DNA from 4 places in the Klebsiella sp. KE9456 genome. Region 2 is predicted to be linked to each of the others. Evidence: predicted binding sites of a transcription regulator. Region 2 holds the regulator's gene; each other region holds the start of a gene.
What was found. Region 2 encodes LexA, which represses DNA repair genes until DNA is damaged. Its sites were predicted from a motif close to TNCTGTATGTACATACAGNA; they were not measured.

Region 1 (4,215 bases), on a different contig from region 2:
GAATCCATCGTTTACGGCTTCGGCTCAGGCATTGGCTGGATGCTGGCGATTGTGGCGATGGCGGGCATCCGTGAAAAAATGAAGTACGCGAACGTGCCTGCTGGTTTGCGTGGGTTAGGGATCACCTTTATTACCACGGGTCTGATGGCGCTGGGCTTTATGTCATTTTCCGGTGTGCAGCTATAAGGGCGGAAAGTATGGAAATTATTCTTGGCGTAGTGATGTTCACGCTGATCGTCCTGGTGCTATCGGGGCTGATACTTGCTGCGCGTGCAAAGCTGGTGAATGCGGGCGATGTGGTCATTGAAATCAACAACGAAGCGGATAAGCAGATTCGTACTCCTGCGGGGGATAAGCTCCTGAATACGCTCTCCAGCAACGGTATTTTCGTCTCATCAGCCTGCGGTGGCGGCGGTTCATGCGGTCAGTGTCGGGTGATGGTGAAAGAAGGCGGCGGCGATATACTGCCAACCGAACTCTCTCATATCTCCAAACGTGAGGCGAGAGAAGGTTGCCGCCTGGCTTGCCAGGTCGCGGTAAAGCAAAATATGAAAATCGAGCTGCCGGAAGAGATTTTTGGGGTTAAAAAGTGGCAGTGCGAGGTAATCTCCAACGATAACAAAGCCACTTTTATCAAAGAGCTGAAGCTGCGTGTACCGGACGGTGATGAGGTGCCATTCCGCGCAGGCGGCTATATTCAGATTGAGTGTCCGTCACATAAGGTGGCGTATGCCGATTTTGATATCCCGAACGAATACCGGGATGACTGGGAAAAGTTTAATCTTTTCCGCTACGTTTCCGAGGTGAAAGAACCCACGTTGCGCGCCTATTCGATGGCCAACTATCCGCAAGAGAAAGGCATCATTATGCTCAACGTGCGTATTGCGACGCCGCCGCCGCAAGTGCCGGACGCACCGCCGGGTATTATGTCTTCCTATATCTGGTCACTGAAAGCTGGCGATAAAGTTACGATTTCCGGGCCGTTTGGCGAATTTTTTGCCAAAGAGACCAATGCAGAGATGGTGTTTATCGGCGGTGGGGCAGGGATGGCACCAATGCGCTCACATATTTTTGATCAGCTCAAACGACTGCGCAGCACGCGTAAAATTAGTTTCTGGTATGGTGCGCGCTCCCTGCGCGAGATGTTCTACGGCGAAGAATTTGAACAGCTGGCGCGGGATAATCCAAATTTTACCTTCCATGTGGCACTCTCCGATCCGCTGGAGGAAGATAACTGGACCGGGTATACCGGTTTTATCCATAACGTCCTGTATGAAAATTACCTTCGCGATCATCCGGCGCCGGAAGACTGTGAATTTTATATGTGTGGCCCACCGGTTATGAACGCCGCGGTGATTAAAATGCTCAAAGATCTGGGCGTTGAGGATGAAAACATCATGCTGGACGATTTTGGAGGCTGATGATGCTGACGATTTTTGTGGCGACCTTTGTTATTTTTGCGCTGGTTATTCTGGGAATGTCGCTGGGATACCTGATCAAGCGCAAGAGCATTCAGGGGAGCTGTGGCGGGATCGCCTCGCTGGGGATGGAAAAAGTCTGCGACTGCCCTGAGCCCTGTGATGCGCGTAAAAAACGCATTGCTCTTGAGTCGCAGCGTCAGCAAAAGCGCATTCTCTAGTCTCTTCCGTTCCCTTAACCCGGTCAGTCATAGCGACGCCGGGTTATTCACCCCATGATATCCCTCGCCTCTTACAATGCCTCCCTTCTCAATGACCTGATTTATGCTGTATACTTATACAGTTGTGAGTGAGGGTTAACTATGCGCAAAATCATCCATGTTGATATGGACTGTTTCTTCGCGGCGGTTGAAATGCGTGACAACCCGACCCTGCGCGATATTCCTGTTGCTATTGGCGGTAGCCGGGTGCAGCGCGGCGTCATCAGTACGGCCAACTATCCGGCGCGTAAATACGGCGTGCGCAGCGCCATGCCGACCGCCACCGCCCTCAAGCTTTGCCCGCATTTGACCTTGCTGCCCGGCCGTTTTGACGCTTACAAAGAGGCATCGAATCATATCCGGGAGATTTTTTCCCGCTATACCTCGTTAATTGAACCGTTATCGCTGGACGAAGCCTATCTTGATGTTAGCGACAGCGTTCATTGCCAGGGATCCGCGACACGGATGGCGCAGGAGATCCGTGAGACAATTCAGCGCGAGTTAAATTTGACCGCTTCCGCCGGGGTTGCACCAGTAAAATTTCTTGCCAAAATCGCCTCGGATCTGAACAAACCCAACGGTCAGTTTGTCATCGCACCACATCAGGTCGCAGAATTTGTCAAAACATTGCCGTTATCGAAGATCCCGGGTGTTGGTAGAGTTTCAGCAGCGAAGCTGGAAAGCATGGGGTTACGAACCTGCGAAGATGTGCAGAAGAGCGATCTGGCGATGTTGCTTAAGCGTTTTGGTAAATTCGGTCGGATATTATGGGAGCGCAGCCATGGGATCGATGAACGAGAAATCAGCAGCGAGCGGCAGCGTAAATCGATTGGTGTGGAACGTACTCTGGCGGAGGATATCCATCAGTGGGATCTGTGCCAGTCGATTATTGAGAGTCTCTATCCGGAACTGGAACGACGTCTGGCGAAGGTAAAACCCGATTTGCTGATCGCTCGTCAAGGGATCAAACTAAAATTTAACGATTTCCAGCTCACCACGCAGGAACATGTCTGGCCCCGGTTAAATAAAGATGATTTGATCGCTACCGCCTATAAAACCTGGCATGAGCGGCGGGGAGGGAGAGGAGTCAGGCTGGTGGGGCTGCACGTGACGTTACTTGATCCGCAGCTTGAGAGACAACTGGTGCTGGGACTGTAATGATGCCAACCATCAGGCTTTACACAGAAGAGGATTTCCCGGTGCTGTGCGCGATATTTTTCCACGCGGTGAATGGATTACCCACTTTCGTATGGAAAAAATGTGGGACGGGAACGGTAGATTCGCGCGGAAGAGATCCGGCGGCGTGTAACCGCCGGATTATCGCTTACTTAGCCGGAATGGCTTTCAGCAGTTCTGTCAGCAGCGTCCAGTACTGACCAACGCTTTCGATATGAACCTGTTCGTCCGGGGAGTGAGGGCCGGTAATGGTTGGGCCGATAGACACCATATCCATCTCCGGATACGGTTTTTTGAACAAGCCGCATTCCAGGCCTGCGTGGATTATCTGGATGTTCGGCGTCTTGTTGAACAGACGCTGATAGGTTTCACGCACCAGATGCATTACCGGAGAGTTGGCATCCGGTTGCCAGCCCGGATAGGCGCCTTTGGCTTCGGTTTTCGCCCCAGCCAGCTTGCCCAGAGAATCCAGCATGCTCACGACATAATCTTTACCGCTATCGATCAACGAACGAATCAGGCAATGAATCTGTACGTTGTCGCTGGTCATCGTGACGACGCCGACGTTCAGAGAGGTTTCTACCACGCCTTTTGCCACGTCAGAGTTACGGATGACGCCGTTCGGCGTCGCATTAAGAAGGCGGACAAAGCTATCGCGGGATTGTGTCGTCAGCGCAGCCTGGTCGTTAGCGACCGGTTCCAGCAGCACCAGCAGATTTTTCTCTTTGGCCGCCAGTTCGTTTTTCAGGACCTGCTGATAATCATTGACCCGTGCTTTCAGGGCCTCTGTTTTATCCGCGGCTACAGCCAGGCTGGCAAAGGCTTCACGTGGGATCGCGTTACGCAGCGTACCACCGTTGAAATCGACCAGACGCAGATCCAGATCCGCAGCATGATCTGCCAGGAAGCGTGCCAGCAGTTTGTTGGCATTACCTAAACCGAGATGAATTTCACCGCCTGAGTGGCCACCCTTCAGGCCTTTTAGCGTCAGCTTAACGCTCTGGAAACCGGCCGGAATGGCCTCGCGGGTCAGCGGCAGATCGGAGGTGAAATCGATCCCTCCCGCACAGCCCATGTAGATTTCACCTTCTTCTTCGGAGTCGGTATTAATCAGAATATCCGCCTGCAACCAGTTAGCCTGCAGACCAAACGCACCATCCATACCGGCTTCTTCCGTCATGGTCAGCAGCACTTCCAGCGGACCGTGAGCCACGTTGTCGTCAGCCAGTACCGCCAGCGAGGACGCCATGCCGATACCGTTATCCGCGCCGAGCGTGGTGCCGCGTGCTTTGACCCATTCACCGTCGATATAGGGTTGAATCGGGTCTTTAGTAAAGTCATGAACAGTATCGTTATTTTTT
Region 2 (4,215 bases):
ACCTTTTCGATCAGCCAACCCACAGCTCAGCGATGTTTATCTGCGACCGCTGCGGTGGCGTCAAAGAAGAGTGTGCGGAAGGTGTAGAAGATATTATGCATTCCCTGGCGGCGAAAATGGGCTTCGCTCTGCGCCACAATGTGATTGAAGCTCACGGCCTGTGTGCCGCCTGCGTTGAAGTCGAAGCCTGCAGCACGCCGGGGCACTGCCATCACGATCACACCATACAGATTAAAAAGAAAGCCCGCTGAGGGGTGAGCCGCAGCGGGAATCAAGGCTGACGGTACCTCCGGATACCGTCAAGGCAGGCACTAACAGTGGGTTAAAACACGACGCTTTCGCTACCAGCGATAATCGTTACGGGTTTCCCACTCCGTGACCTCTTTCTCGGCCTGGTCTTTGGCGTAGCCATAACGTTCCTGAATCTTACCGACAAGCTGGTCACGTTTACCCTCGATGACGGTCATATCGTCGTCGGTCAGTTTGCCCCATTGTTCTTTTGCTTTACCTTTCAACTGTTTCCAGTTACCGCCGATTTCGTCTTTATTCATCATGCAATCCTCATCGTTCGGTGAATGAACAGCCCGTTATGGGCCGGGCATGACTTAACTATAGATGAGTATTCTGAGTAGAATTTATTATTCAGAATCTTTAACCAGCAGACAAATAAAACCCGCTACGAAAACCAGGTTCCATACCGCCAGTGTCGCCGCCAGATGAGCGCCAGCGACGCCCCGCGCAGGGCAAGAAAAACCGTCAGCGCCAGCCACAAACCGTGATTCCCGAGAACCGGTAGCGTTAACAGCGTCAGGGCAAATCCCGCCGCCGCCACAACCATACTATTACGCATCTCCGCCCCGCGCGTCGCGCCGATAAACATACCGTCCAGCAAATAGCACCAGACACCAATCACCGGCAGTATCGTCTGCCAGATGAGATAGCGGTCGGCCAGTTGCTGCAATGAAGGCAGAGACGTCAACACGCTGATGATCTGCTCACCGGCAAGGCTGTAAATCAGCGTAAACGCCAGCGCCACCATCCCTGACTGGCGACAGGCCGCACGCCAGACGACAAGCAGTTGACCGTCATCGCGCGCGCCGTAGGCCTGCCCGGAATGGGCTTCAACGGCATAGGCGAAACCATCCAGTGCGTAGGCGGTAAAGGTCAGCATAGTCATCAGTACCGCATTGACCGCCACCACATCGGCGCCGAGACGGGCCCCGAATACTGTCACCGCCCCGAAGCAAAGCTGTAGCAGCAGCGAACGCAGCATGATGTCGCGATTTAACGCCAGCAAACGGCGTATGTCGCCACGCCAGGCGTTTTTCAACATCGACAGGGGAACGCCACGCAGCGCCAGCACGCGTCTCACCATTAACAGTCCAATAAAGAAGGTGGCGTATTCTGCCGTGACCGTCGCCAGCGCCGCTCCCTGAACATTCATATGCAGGCCGATCACCAACCATAAATCGAGCGCAATGTTAAGAACATTGCCGACCACCAGCAGGATCACCGGCGCCCGGGCATACTGCACACCAAGCAGCCAGCCCAGCAGGACCAGATTCGCCAGCGAGGCGGGCGCGCTTAGCCAACGAATCTCAAGAAAGTGCCGGGCCTGTACGAGCACAGATTCACTGCCGCCGACAATATGTAGCGCCAGATTGATTAACGGCCCCCTGAAGAGGACGATCGCTACCCCGGCGGCCAGCGCCAGAACAATCGGCTGCACCAGCGCGCGCGCCAGCCGCTGCGAATCGTTTGCGCCAAATGCCTGCGCCGTCAGTCCGGTAGTGCTCATGCGCAGAAACAGAAGCAGCATAAAAAGGAAGCTGGTGGCCGTTGCGCCAACCGCCACGCCTGCCAGATAAACTGGGCTGTCGAGGTGACCAATAACGGCGGTATCCACCAGTCCCAACAGCGGAACGGTGATATTGGAGAAGATCATCGGTAACGCTAAGCGCCACAGGGCTCTGTCAGCAGAGTTAAAAAGCATGGAAGAGGAGCCTGAATGGAAGTAAACGACGCAGCATCATGCATCAGCGGATAATGCTGCGGAATGGCGAGGTTATTGCCAGTTGCCGTTGCGGATAACGCCGACAGCCAGGCCTTCAATGGTAAAACTTTGTTCGCGCAGATCGACCACGATCGGGGAAAATTCGCTATTTTCAGGCAGCAGCTCAACGACGTTGCCCTGCTTTTTCAGCCGCTTCACGGTGACTTCTTCGTCAATGCGCGCCACAACCACCTGACCGTTGCGCACATCCTGCGTTTTATGCACCGCCAGCAGATCGCCATCCAGAATCCCGATGTCTTTCATTGACATACCGCTGACGCGCAGCAGAAAATCGGCGCTCGGCTTAAACATGGATGGATCCACCTGATAGTGGCCTTCAATATGCTGCTGCGCCAGCAGCGGTTCACCTGCGGCAACGCGGCCAATTAGCGGCAGACCGCTCTCTTCCTCCGTCAGCAAGCGAATACCGCGAGAAGCGCCAGAAACGATCTCGATTGCGCCTTTACGCGCCAGCGCCTTCAGGTGTTCTTCCGCCGCGTTTGGGGAACGAAACCCCAAGCGCTGAGCAATCTCCGCACGCGTCGGCGGCATGCCCGTCTGGCTGATATGATCCCGAATGAGATCAAACACCTCCTGCTGCCTGGTCGTTAACGCTTTCATTCCGCCCCCTGGGTGTATATACAGTTATGCTGTGAGTATATACAGCTAACGGTGATTTTGGAACCATATTTCACACAAAAATCAGCAGTTTCTTTCCATTTTGCGAACCGATACGGCAAGAGTCAGCGATAGTTCGCCCACAACAGCATTCCCCAGGTCATCAGCGCGATAATAATCGCCAGCAGAACCGCCGCGGACCCCAGATCTTTCGCCCGTCCCGAAAGGACGTGACGCTCAGGACCAATACGGTCGACGACGGCTTCAATGGCGCTATTGATAATTTCAACTATCATCACGAGCAGAACCGAACCAATCAGCAGAACCCGGGTGACGGCATCGACGTCCAGCCAGCAGGCTATTGCCACGGCAATAATGGCCGCGATACCTTCCTGACGAAATGCGGCCTCGTTGATCCACGCCGCGCGAAATCCTTTACAGGAATACCCTGCGGCTTTAATAATTCGGGTTAACCCGGTGGTATTATTGGCCATCAAACGAACCTTTTAATGTAAATAACGCCAATGAGTGTACGCGTTTGCCGCGTTACACCGGAAATTTTGCGCACTTTCTGTTATTCTTGCCGCGCATTTGCATGATTAACCAGGGGCTTCATATCGTCTATGTCTGGCTGGCAACGAATTTACTATAAATTACTGAATTTACCATTAAGGGTGCTGGTAAAAAGCAAGTCTATTCCGGCGCAACCTGCCGAGGAATTAGGCCTGGATACCTCGCGCCCTATTATGTACGTCCTGCCTTACAATTCGAAGGCGGACCTGCTGACGCTACGCGCTCAGTGTCTGGCACATGAGTTACCCGATCCTCTGGAGCCGCTGGAAATCGATGGCTCTCTGCTTCCGCGCTATGTATTTATCCACGGCGGCCCGCGCGTATTTACCTATTACACGCCAAAGGAAGAGTCCATCAAGCTGTTCCATGACTATCTGGACCTGCACCGTAATCATCCCGATCTGGATGTACAGATGGTGCCAGTTTCAGTGATGTTCGGTCGTGCTCCGGGGCGCGAAAAGGGAGAAGAAAACCCGCCTTTACGTATGCTCAACGGCGTGCAGAAATTCTTTGCCGTCTCCTGGCTGGGACGCGACAGCTTTGTGCGTTTCTCGCCTTCGGTCTCTCTACGTAAGATGGCGGACGAGCACGGCACCGACAAAATTATCGCTCAGAAACTGGCCCGCGTGGCGCGCATGCACTTTGCCCGCCAGCGTCTGGCAGCCGTCGGGCCGCGTCTGCCAGCCCGTCAGGATCTGTTCAATAAACTGCTGGCGTCAAAAGCCATTGCCCGCGCGGTGGAAGATGAAGCACGCAGCAAGAAAATCTCCCATGAAAAAGCGCAGCAAAACGCCATCGCGCTGATGGAAGAGATTGCCGCCAACTTCTCCTACGAGATGATCCGTCTGACCGACCGTATTCTGGGCTTTACCTGGAACCGTCTCTATCAAGGGATTAACGTCCATAACGCCGAGCGCGTTCGTCAGCTGGCGCACGACGGGCATGAAATTGTCTATGTGCCCTGCCACCGC
Region 3 (4,215 bases), on a different contig from region 2:
ACGTGCCGAGCAGGCGTTCGTTATCGCGCTGGTGCAGGCCGATAGAGGGCTCATCCAGCACGTACATCACGCCGACCAGGCCTGCGCCAATCTGGCTGGCGAGGCGAATACGCTGGGCCTCGCCGCCGGAGAGGGTTTCCGCCGAGCGGGAAAGGGTCAGATAGTTCAGGCCGACGTTGACGAGGAATTTCAGGCGATCGCCAATCTCTTTCAGCACTTTCTCGGCGATTTGCGCGCGCTGGCCGGAGAGCTTCAGATTGTTGAAAAACGCCATCGCGTGGCCAATGCTCATATCTGAGATGGTCGGTAACGGCGTGTTTTCGACGAACACGTGCCGCGCTTCGCGACGCAGGCGAGTGCCGTCGCAGCTGGTGCATGGACGGTTGCTGATGAACTTCGCCAACTCTTCCCGTACCGCGCTGGATTCCGTCTCTTTATAGCGGCGCTCCATGTTGTGCAGCACGCCCTCGAACGGATGGCGGCGCACGGAGGTGTCGCCGCGATCGTTCATGTATTTGAATTCAATGTTTTCCTTACCTGAACCATACAGCACGACCTTCTGCACGCTGGCCTCCAGGGTTCCCCAGGGGGCTTCCACGTCGAACTTATAATGCTCCGCCAGCGATTTCAGCATCTGGAAATAGTAGAAATTCCGCCGATCCCAGCCGCGGATAGCCCCGCCAGCCAGCGAGAGTTCAGGATTTTGAATGACGCGTTCAGGGTCGAAATATTGCTGTACGCCCAGGCCATCGCAGGTCGGGCAAGCGCCAGCCGGGTTGTTGAAGGAGAACAGGCGCGGTTCCAGTTCACGCATGCTGTAGCCACAAATCGGGCAGGCGAAGTTGGCGGAGAACAGCAGCTCTTCCGCTTTTGGATCATCCATATTGGCGACGATCGCGGTGCCGCCGGAGAGCTCCAGCGCGGTTTCAAAAGACTCGGCCAGACGGGTGCTGAGATCTTCACGTACTTTAAAGCGGTCAATAACCACCTCGATCGTGTGTTTCTTCTGCAACTCCAGCTTTGGCGGATCGGAGAGATCGCACACTTCGCCGTCGATCCGCGCGCGGATGTAGCCCTGCCCGGCGAGGTTTTCCAGCGTTTTGCTGTGCTCGCCTTTGCGCTCTTTAATGATCGGCGCCAGCAGCATCAGACGCTGGCCTTCAGGCTGAGAAAGCACATTATCCACCATCTGGCTGACGGTCTGCGCCGCCAGCGGGACGTCGTGATCCGGGCAGCGGGGTTCGCCGACGCGTGCGTACAGCAGACGCAGGTAGTCGTGAATTTCGGTAATGGTACCTACCGTCGAACGCGGGTTGTGGGAGGTCGATTTCTGTTCAATGGAAATTGCTGGCGACAGCCCTTCGATATGGTCGACGTCCGGCTTTTCCATCAGCGACAGGAACTGCCGCGCGTAGGCGGAGAGCGATTCAACGTAACGACGCTGTCCTTCGGCGTACAACGTGTCGAAAGCCAATGAGGATTTGCCTGAACCCGAAAGCCCGGTAACGACAATCAGTTTGTCGCGTGGGATGACGAGGTTGATATTTTTGAGATTGTGGGTGCGGGCGCCCCGAACTTCGATCTTATCCATTCACCTTTCCCGGTAGATACGCGGATTGCCTGGTTTGCTTGAAGGACAAACGGCGGAAACGGCTAATTATGACACAATTTAACCTGTTTGAATATACAGTGTTCGAATGCATTTTCCGGCAAGCTATGTAACAATGTCAGCCCGCGCGTGATATCCGGAACACACTTCCCAGCTATCAAATGACCCCCTGGAAATGATACACTCGCGCGTTTACACTTAATCAAGAATCGTATTCAGGAGACACAGACATGGCCAGCAGAGGCGTAAACAAGGTGATTCTCGTCGGTAATCTGGGCCAGGACCCGGAAGTTCGCTACATGCCGAGTGGTGGTGCGGTTGCCAACATTACGCTGGCTACTTCCGAATCCTGGCGTGATAAAGTGACCGGTGAGATGAAAGAGCAGACTGAATGGCACCGCGTTGTGCTGTTTGGCAAACTGGCGGAAGTAGCTGGTGAGTATCTGCGTAAAGGTTCTCAGGTTTATATTGAAGGCCAGTTGCGTACCCGCAAGTGGACAGACCAATCCGGGCAGGACAAATATACCACTGAGGTGGTGGTTAACGTTGGCGGCACGATGCAAATGCTCGGCGGTCGTCAGCAGGGCACCGGCGCGCCGGCAGGCGGCGGTCAGCAGCAGGGTGGTTGGGGCCAGCCTCAGCAGCCGCAGGGCGGCAACCAGTTTAGCGGTGGCGCGCAGTCTCGCCCGCAGCAACAGGCTCCGGCAGCACCATCCAACGAACCGCCAATGGACTTTGACGACGATATCCCATTCTGAGTTTGAAGTTTTTATATGTAAACAAAGTGTTAACTCATTTTTTTGAGTTAACGCTAGGTTGCTGAAGCGCCGGTTGCAAGCCTGACTTATCCTTACCCAGTAATGGGTTTGAACCTCGAAAGAGGGAGGGGGAGTGTAGCATGTCAGGAAAAGGCTGGTTGCGGGGAAATAACCTGCTTTGCGCCAGCCATTGCAGGTTTCATCGGGTTAAGCCTGATTGGTTGAATAATCGTTCATCGTGGGTTTCCGGATATCTATGGCTCAAGGTTATTCTGGAGCCTTACCAATATTTATACCCGCCATACTCCAGGTTGCAGGCGCGCCGTCTTCTGAGCGACGCGTCTCATCCATGAGACTCGTTCTTTCGGAAACGGCACAATCTGGTTCTATCACCCCCGGCAGATCAGGAGCCTAATCTGGTCAGGCAACGGTCAAGCGCGCTCACCAGCCAGTCGATATCTTCGGCCTGGAAGCATAGCGGCGGGCGTAATTTAAGGACATTACCGTAAGGTCCGGCCACGGAAGTCAGGACAAACTCTTCGCGCAGCGCTTCAATAAGATTAAGCGCCAGGGCCTTATTCGGCTGTTTACTTTCCCTGTCGGTGACCAGTTCGAAGCCAATAAATAGCCCGGCGCCGCGTACATCGCCGACGCATTCGTGCTTATCCTGCAAAGTGCGCAGCGCCGCCAGCAGTTGCTCGCCGATATGCAGGCTATGGGCCTGGAGCTCTTCCTGCTGGATAACGCTCAATACCGCCTGGGCCGCAGCCATAGCAACGGGGTTGCCGCCAAAGGTGTTAAAATAGGGAAGCGCGTCGCTGAAAGCCGCCAGCACTTCTCCTTTAGCCATCAGCCCTGAGACCGGGATGCCGTTGCCCATCGGTTTGCCGGTGGTCACGACATCAGGCACCACATCGTGGCGGGCAAATCCCCAGAATGCCTCGCCGGTACGGGCAAAACCGGGCTGTACTTCATCGGCGATAAAAATCCCGCCGTTTTTATGGACCACATCGATCGCCTGTTTCAGAAAACCGCGTGGGCCAGGTAAAACGCCGTCAGAAGAGAAAATGGAGTCAGCCAGGAAACCGGCGAATTTAATGCCGTGGGCCGCCATATCATCAATCTGCTTCTGAATTTCCGCTGCAAACCAGGCGCCTGGATCGGCGGTCTGGTTACGGTAAAAATCCGGTGGGGCCACCAGGCGCGTTTCAGGCGCCAGGGGCTGGCCGCTGCCCAGAGCAGGCGATACGCCAGAGGTTAACGCGCTGGTTCCGTGGTAGGCCTCACGGGAGACAATAATGCCGGTGCCGCCGCTCCAGGCGCGGGCAATGCGAATCGCCAGGTCATTGGCCTCAGAGCCAGTACACATATACATCGCCCGATTAATTTCGCCGGGAAGCGTGGCGAGGAGTGACTCGCTGTAATCAAGAATATGTTCATGCAGATAGCGGGTATGGGTATTTAACTGCATCATCTGCTGGTGAACCGCTTCAATTACCGCCGGATGACAGTGGCCGATACTGGCAACATTGTTGTAAACATCCAGATATTTATTCCCCTGCTTATCCCACAAATACTGTCCCTGCCCGCGCACCAGATGAACTGGATTACGGTAAAACAGGCGGTAGGACTCGCCGAGGATCTTGCTGCGTTTATCGGTTAACTGGCGGATCTCCGGAGCCAGGCTGTCGGCATGTTCAGCGCGAAAGCTATTGGTGTCCATGATGGTTGATCGTACGGTCATAATCACTCCTTTTATTCAGGCTCTGAGGCAGACTTATTCGTTGGTCGCCGTGACCGGAGAGCTGGCAAGCGCGTTTCTCCGGGCGTGTGTTGTCAGAAAATAGA
Region 4 (4,215 bases), on a different contig from region 2:
TGTACAAACAAAACCCGGTCGGCGTCGTTATGGCGTAGCGCTATTTGTTGGGGTGATTGCAGGGATTATGTCGGCGTTTGTGAAATGGGGGGCAGAAGTTCCTTTGCCGCCGCGTACTTTCTCCGGCGGCAGGGATGAATTTAATCCCCCTTATCTTTTCCTGCGCGACTACCTGGGAATAGACCCCACCCATACGGTGTATACTTTTTCCGAGCACATTATCAATCCGGTGATGGTCACGCATATTATATTCTCTCTGGTATTTGCCGTCGGCTATTGCGTTGTTGCCGAAGTTTTCCCGAAGGTTAAATTATGGCAGGGGGTATGGGCAGGTATTGTCGCCACTATCGCCGTTCACTGGATCTCTTTTCCGTTACTGGGCCTGACGCCTTCATTATTGAATATTCCGGCGGATGAGTATATTTCGGAACTGGTGGGACATATCTTTTGGTTCTGGGCAATTGAGATGATTCGTCGCGATCTTCGCAACCGCATCACTCACGAGCCTGACGCTGAAGTGCCCCTGGACGCGCCGTTCAGATAAGCCGTCATGAAAGAACCCGTGATTTCGCGGGTTCTTTAGGGCAGCAGTCTGACTACGCCAGAGATTGAGGCATCGTATTCATCGCAAAGTTGAGAATCTTTTCGCCGTCAAATGAAGCATAAGGCAAACTTTCAATAACAGCGATTTCTTGCCCGGATTTCAACGCGTTAATAAACTCTTCAATCTTATACTGAATATGCGGAGCGACCAGAACACCATCATAGGCAGGCGCGACGCTAAAGAAGTTTTCAACACCAACGGCGCTGATTAAGAGGTCTAATGCCTGGTTATCGGCGATTTTTTGCATTTTTCTGGCAATAATTCCTGCTGTTGCGCCGAACAAGCAACATATTAATAATTTTTTCACGATTTAACCCTCGGTGAGATACCGAGGCTACATTATTCCTCTACCGTTAACGAAAATGCGCGACATGTCAATTTTACAGGTTAATTTCTTGCGTCCATTTTATTCTGACCGTCGCCATCACAGAAGCTAAAAAACGCAAACGTGCGTGATGCTGTGAATGGTTGGGGATGATTCGCCGATTACTTTTTTTTACGTGAAATAACGAAGCGATCGCCAACGCGCGTGAGCTTCGCCCCATTGACACAGTATTCGACGGCAAACTTAAAAAACGTATCCGAATCAAGTTCGAAATCCAGTTCGATTTTTATGGCCTCGCCGGACTGCAGAAGCTGCTTTGCCTGTTCCAGATTGTTGGCTTTTACTGTTTCCATCTCTTCACCTCGTTTTTGCTTTTGCACTGATGGCCTCCGAACCCTATCTTACAACGTTTGTATTACAGCCGTGCGACAGCGAGTTCTTATTGGCTTTTCCGCCGTAGGCAATCTCCGTTATTGCTATGGGTTCTTCGCGGTATGCCGGGCGGGCACCCACAGGTTGTGATCACAGAGCGGACTAACGGATTCTATCCTCCTCTCAATGAGCGGAAATTTCCAGCGTACAATGGTCGACCATCGGTAAGTGCCGGGAGCACGAACCTTCTGTCTGGAGCCATTGGGCCGCCAGCGGCGCTCACGACAGACTAAATTCCCCACAACTTCAATGCCTTCACGCCAGGGGGCGACAGGTGGGTTGATAAATTCCTGGTAAATATTGATACTGTATAAAAACACAGTGTCATTGCAAGTGAGTTTATTATGATGTTCTACAAACCGGTTGAATTGCGCCAGGTCATGTCGATTCCGCTGTTTAGCGACCTTGTTCAGTGTGGATTTCCCAGTCCGGCGCAGGATTACATTGAGAAGGGGATTGACCTCAACGAGCTGTGTGTCCGTCATCCTGCGGCAACCTATTTTGTCATGGCGACAGGCATGTCGATGGTTGACGCCGGTATTTATGAAGGCTCGCTGCTGGTGGTAGATCGCAGTCTGAAAGCGAAGCATGGCGATATCATCATTGCTTCACTGGCCGGTGAATATACGGTTAAGCGTTTGTGCACTCATCCCATCATGCAACTGCTGCCGATGAATCCCGATTTTCCGCCGATTGTGCTACACAATGACGGCGAAGATCTGGAGATTTTTGGTGTTGTCACTTTCAGTATCAACAGGTTTCGTTAATGTTTGCCCTGGTGGATGTCAATTCATTCTATGCCAGCTGCGAGATGGTTTTTCGCCCGGATTTACGCGGGCGTCCGGTGGTGGTGTTAAGCAACAATGACGGCTGCGTGATCGCCAGAAATGATGAGGCTAAATTGCTGGAGATCCCGATGGGCGCGCCATATTTCAAGGTGAAATCGCAGTTTGAACGCCATCAGGTGGCGGTATTCAGCAGCAATTATGCGCTGTACGGTGATATGTCCCAACGGGTGATGACGCTTCTTGAAGAGCTGGCTCCTGCGGTTTATCAATATTCCATTGATGAAGCCTTTGTGAATCTTAGCGGAATGCACCGTTCTGAGGAGCTTGAAGCATTCGGTCGCCATGTGCGAAGTACATTGCTCCAGTGCACCGGCCTGACGGTGGGCGTGGGGATCGGGCCGACGAAGACGCTGGCCAAACTGGCCAATTATGCGGCAAAAAGATGGTCAACATTCTCGGGTGTTGTCGATCTCTCTTTGCCGGTCAGGCAGCGGAAACTGCTGGCGCGGGTTGACGTCGGTGACATCTGGGGCGTTGGCCGCCGCACCGCGAAAAAACTCAATGCGATGGGGATTAACACCGCGCTTGAGCTTGCCGGAACGCCAACTGCACTGATCAGAAAGCATTTCAGCGTCGTGCTGGAGCGTACTGTACGAGAACTGTGCGGCGAACCCTGCCTTGCACTGGAAGAATTTATCCCGAGTAAACAGCAAATTATCTGCTCGCGTTCATTTAGTCATAAGGTGACTGAATACGAACTGATGCGGGAAGCCATATGCAGCCACGCGGCGCGCGCCGCCGAGAAGCTGCGCGCAGAGCATCAATATTGTCGCTATGTTTCCGCCTTTGTGAAAACCAGTCCGTTTGCGGGTAATGAAGCCTGCTACGGCCAAAACGCCGGTACCAACATCCCGATCCCGACCCGGGATAGCCGGGATATTATCAAGGCGGCGATAAAATGCCTGGATACAATCTGGCGGGAGGGATACCGGTATCAAAAGTGCGGGGTGATGCTGGGGGACTTCTTTAGCCAGGGCGTGGCGCAGTTCGGATTGTTTGATGACTATCAACCACATGCTAATAGTGAAGCACTTATGACGGTGCTGGATTCCGTCAATCAACGAGAGAAAGGTCAGCTTTGGTTTGCCGGGCAAGGAATCGCGCGTCGCTGGGAGATGAAGCGGCACAGGCTGTCGCCAGCCTACACCACCCGGTTGAGTGATTTGTTGCGGGTGAAGCTGTAAAGCGTTGCTATCTACGATTCATGCTATCGTCGAAGCGCTGATCACGCTCGTCGGGTTGTTACCCGCAGGGCCGCAGTGATTCGGTTTCCTGTGGACGTTAGCCCGCCAATAGGTTTTTTCCCCATTCTCTATGCTTTTTCATCAGTGAATTCAGTGGCATGTCGCGACTAACTCTTGCGTAACCGTTGTGTAGGGCTAGACTACGGAAATCAGCATAAGTTAACGGAGGTTCAGTGGACGCAATTAAGGGCTCGCAACTCCAGGTGCCGGATGCCATTTTTGCCTGGGTGCTGGACGGGCAGGGCGGCGTGAAGCCGCTGGCGGACAGCGACATTATTGATAAGGAACATCCTTGCTGGCTGCATCTTAACTATACCCATGTTGACAGCGCGCAATGGCTGGCGTCGACGTCGCTGCTGCCCAATAATGTGCGCGGTGCGCTGGCCGGAGAAAGCACGCGCCCCCGCGTGACGCGGATTGGCGATGGGGCACTAATTACGCTGCGCTGTATCAACGGCAGCACTGATGAGCGCCCGGACCAACTGGTGGCGATGCGCCTGTATATGGACGAGCGTTTAATCGTCACAACCCGGCAGCGTAAAGTTCTGGCGCTGGACGATGTACTTGGTGACTTGCGTGAGGGGAATGGTCCGGTAGACGGCGGTAGATGGCTGGTGGAAGTCTGTGATGCGCTGACCGATCACGCCAGCGAGTTTATTGAGCAACTTCATGACCGGATTATCGATCTGGAAGATGATTTACTGGACCAGCAGATACCGCCCCGCGGCTTTCTGGCGCTGTTGCGCAAGCAGCTTATCGTTA

Region 1: dinB (DNA polymerase IV) is a predicted target of LexA. The motif match lies at 1,744-1,763, and genes of this name have one in related genera.
Region 3: uvrA (excinuclease ABC subunit UvrA) is a predicted target of LexA. The motif match lies at 1,673-1,692, and genes of this name have one in related genera.
Region 4: umuD (translesion error-prone DNA polymerase V autoproteolytic subunit) is a predicted target of LexA. The motif match lies at 1,666-1,685, and genes of this name have one in related genera.

Annotation. Positions count from the first base shown of each region.
Region 1 covers NZ_JBDYQK010000038.1:3,063-7,277, reverse strand. Annotated here, with positions in the region: gene nqrE (NADH:ubiquinone reductase (Na(+)-transporting) subunit E) at 1-186, shown strand, start outside; gene nqrF (NADH:ubiquinone reductase (Na(+)-transporting) subunit F) at 198-1,421, shown strand; gene nqrM ((Na+)-NQR maturation NqrM) at 1,424-1,639, shown strand; gene dinB (DNA polymerase IV) at 1,781-2,836, shown strand; gene pepD (cytosol nonspecific dipeptidase) at 3,003-4,215, opposite strand, start outside.
Region 2 covers NZ_JBDYQK010000025.1:39,717-43,931, reverse strand. Annotated here, with positions in the region: gene zur (zinc uptake transcriptional repressor Zur) at 1-251, shown strand, start outside; gene ABK821_RS21285 (CsbD family protein) at 342-551, opposite strand; gene dinF (MATE family efflux transporter DinF) at 677-1,993, opposite strand; gene lexA (transcriptional repressor LexA) at 2,066-2,674, opposite strand; gene ABK821_RS21270 (diacylglycerol kinase) at 2,797-3,165, opposite strand; gene plsB (glycerol-3-phosphate 1-O-acyltransferase PlsB) at 3,295-4,215, shown strand, end outside.
Region 3 covers NZ_JBDYQK010000003.1:2,618-6,832, forward strand. Annotated here, with positions in the region: gene uvrA (excinuclease ABC subunit UvrA) at 1-1,591, opposite strand, end outside; gene ssb1 (single-stranded DNA-binding protein SSB1) at 1,840-2,367, shown strand; gene ABK821_RS03725 (aspartate aminotransferase family protein) at 2,771-4,111, opposite strand; gene eat (ethanolamine permease) at 4,145-4,215, opposite strand, start outside.
Region 4 covers NZ_JBDYQK010000004.1:211,934-216,148, reverse strand. Annotated here, with positions in the region: gene ABK821_RS06035 (DUF1440 domain-containing protein) at 1-544, shown strand, start outside; gene ABK821_RS06030 (PTS sugar transporter subunit IIB) at 597-911, opposite strand; gene ABK821_RS06025 (hypothetical protein) at 1,091-1,282, opposite strand; gene umuD (translesion error-prone DNA polymerase V autoproteolytic subunit) at 1,706-2,128, shown strand; gene umuC (translesion error-prone DNA polymerase V subunit UmuC) at 2,128-3,393, shown strand; gene zntB (zinc transporter ZntB) at 3,627-4,215, shown strand, end outside.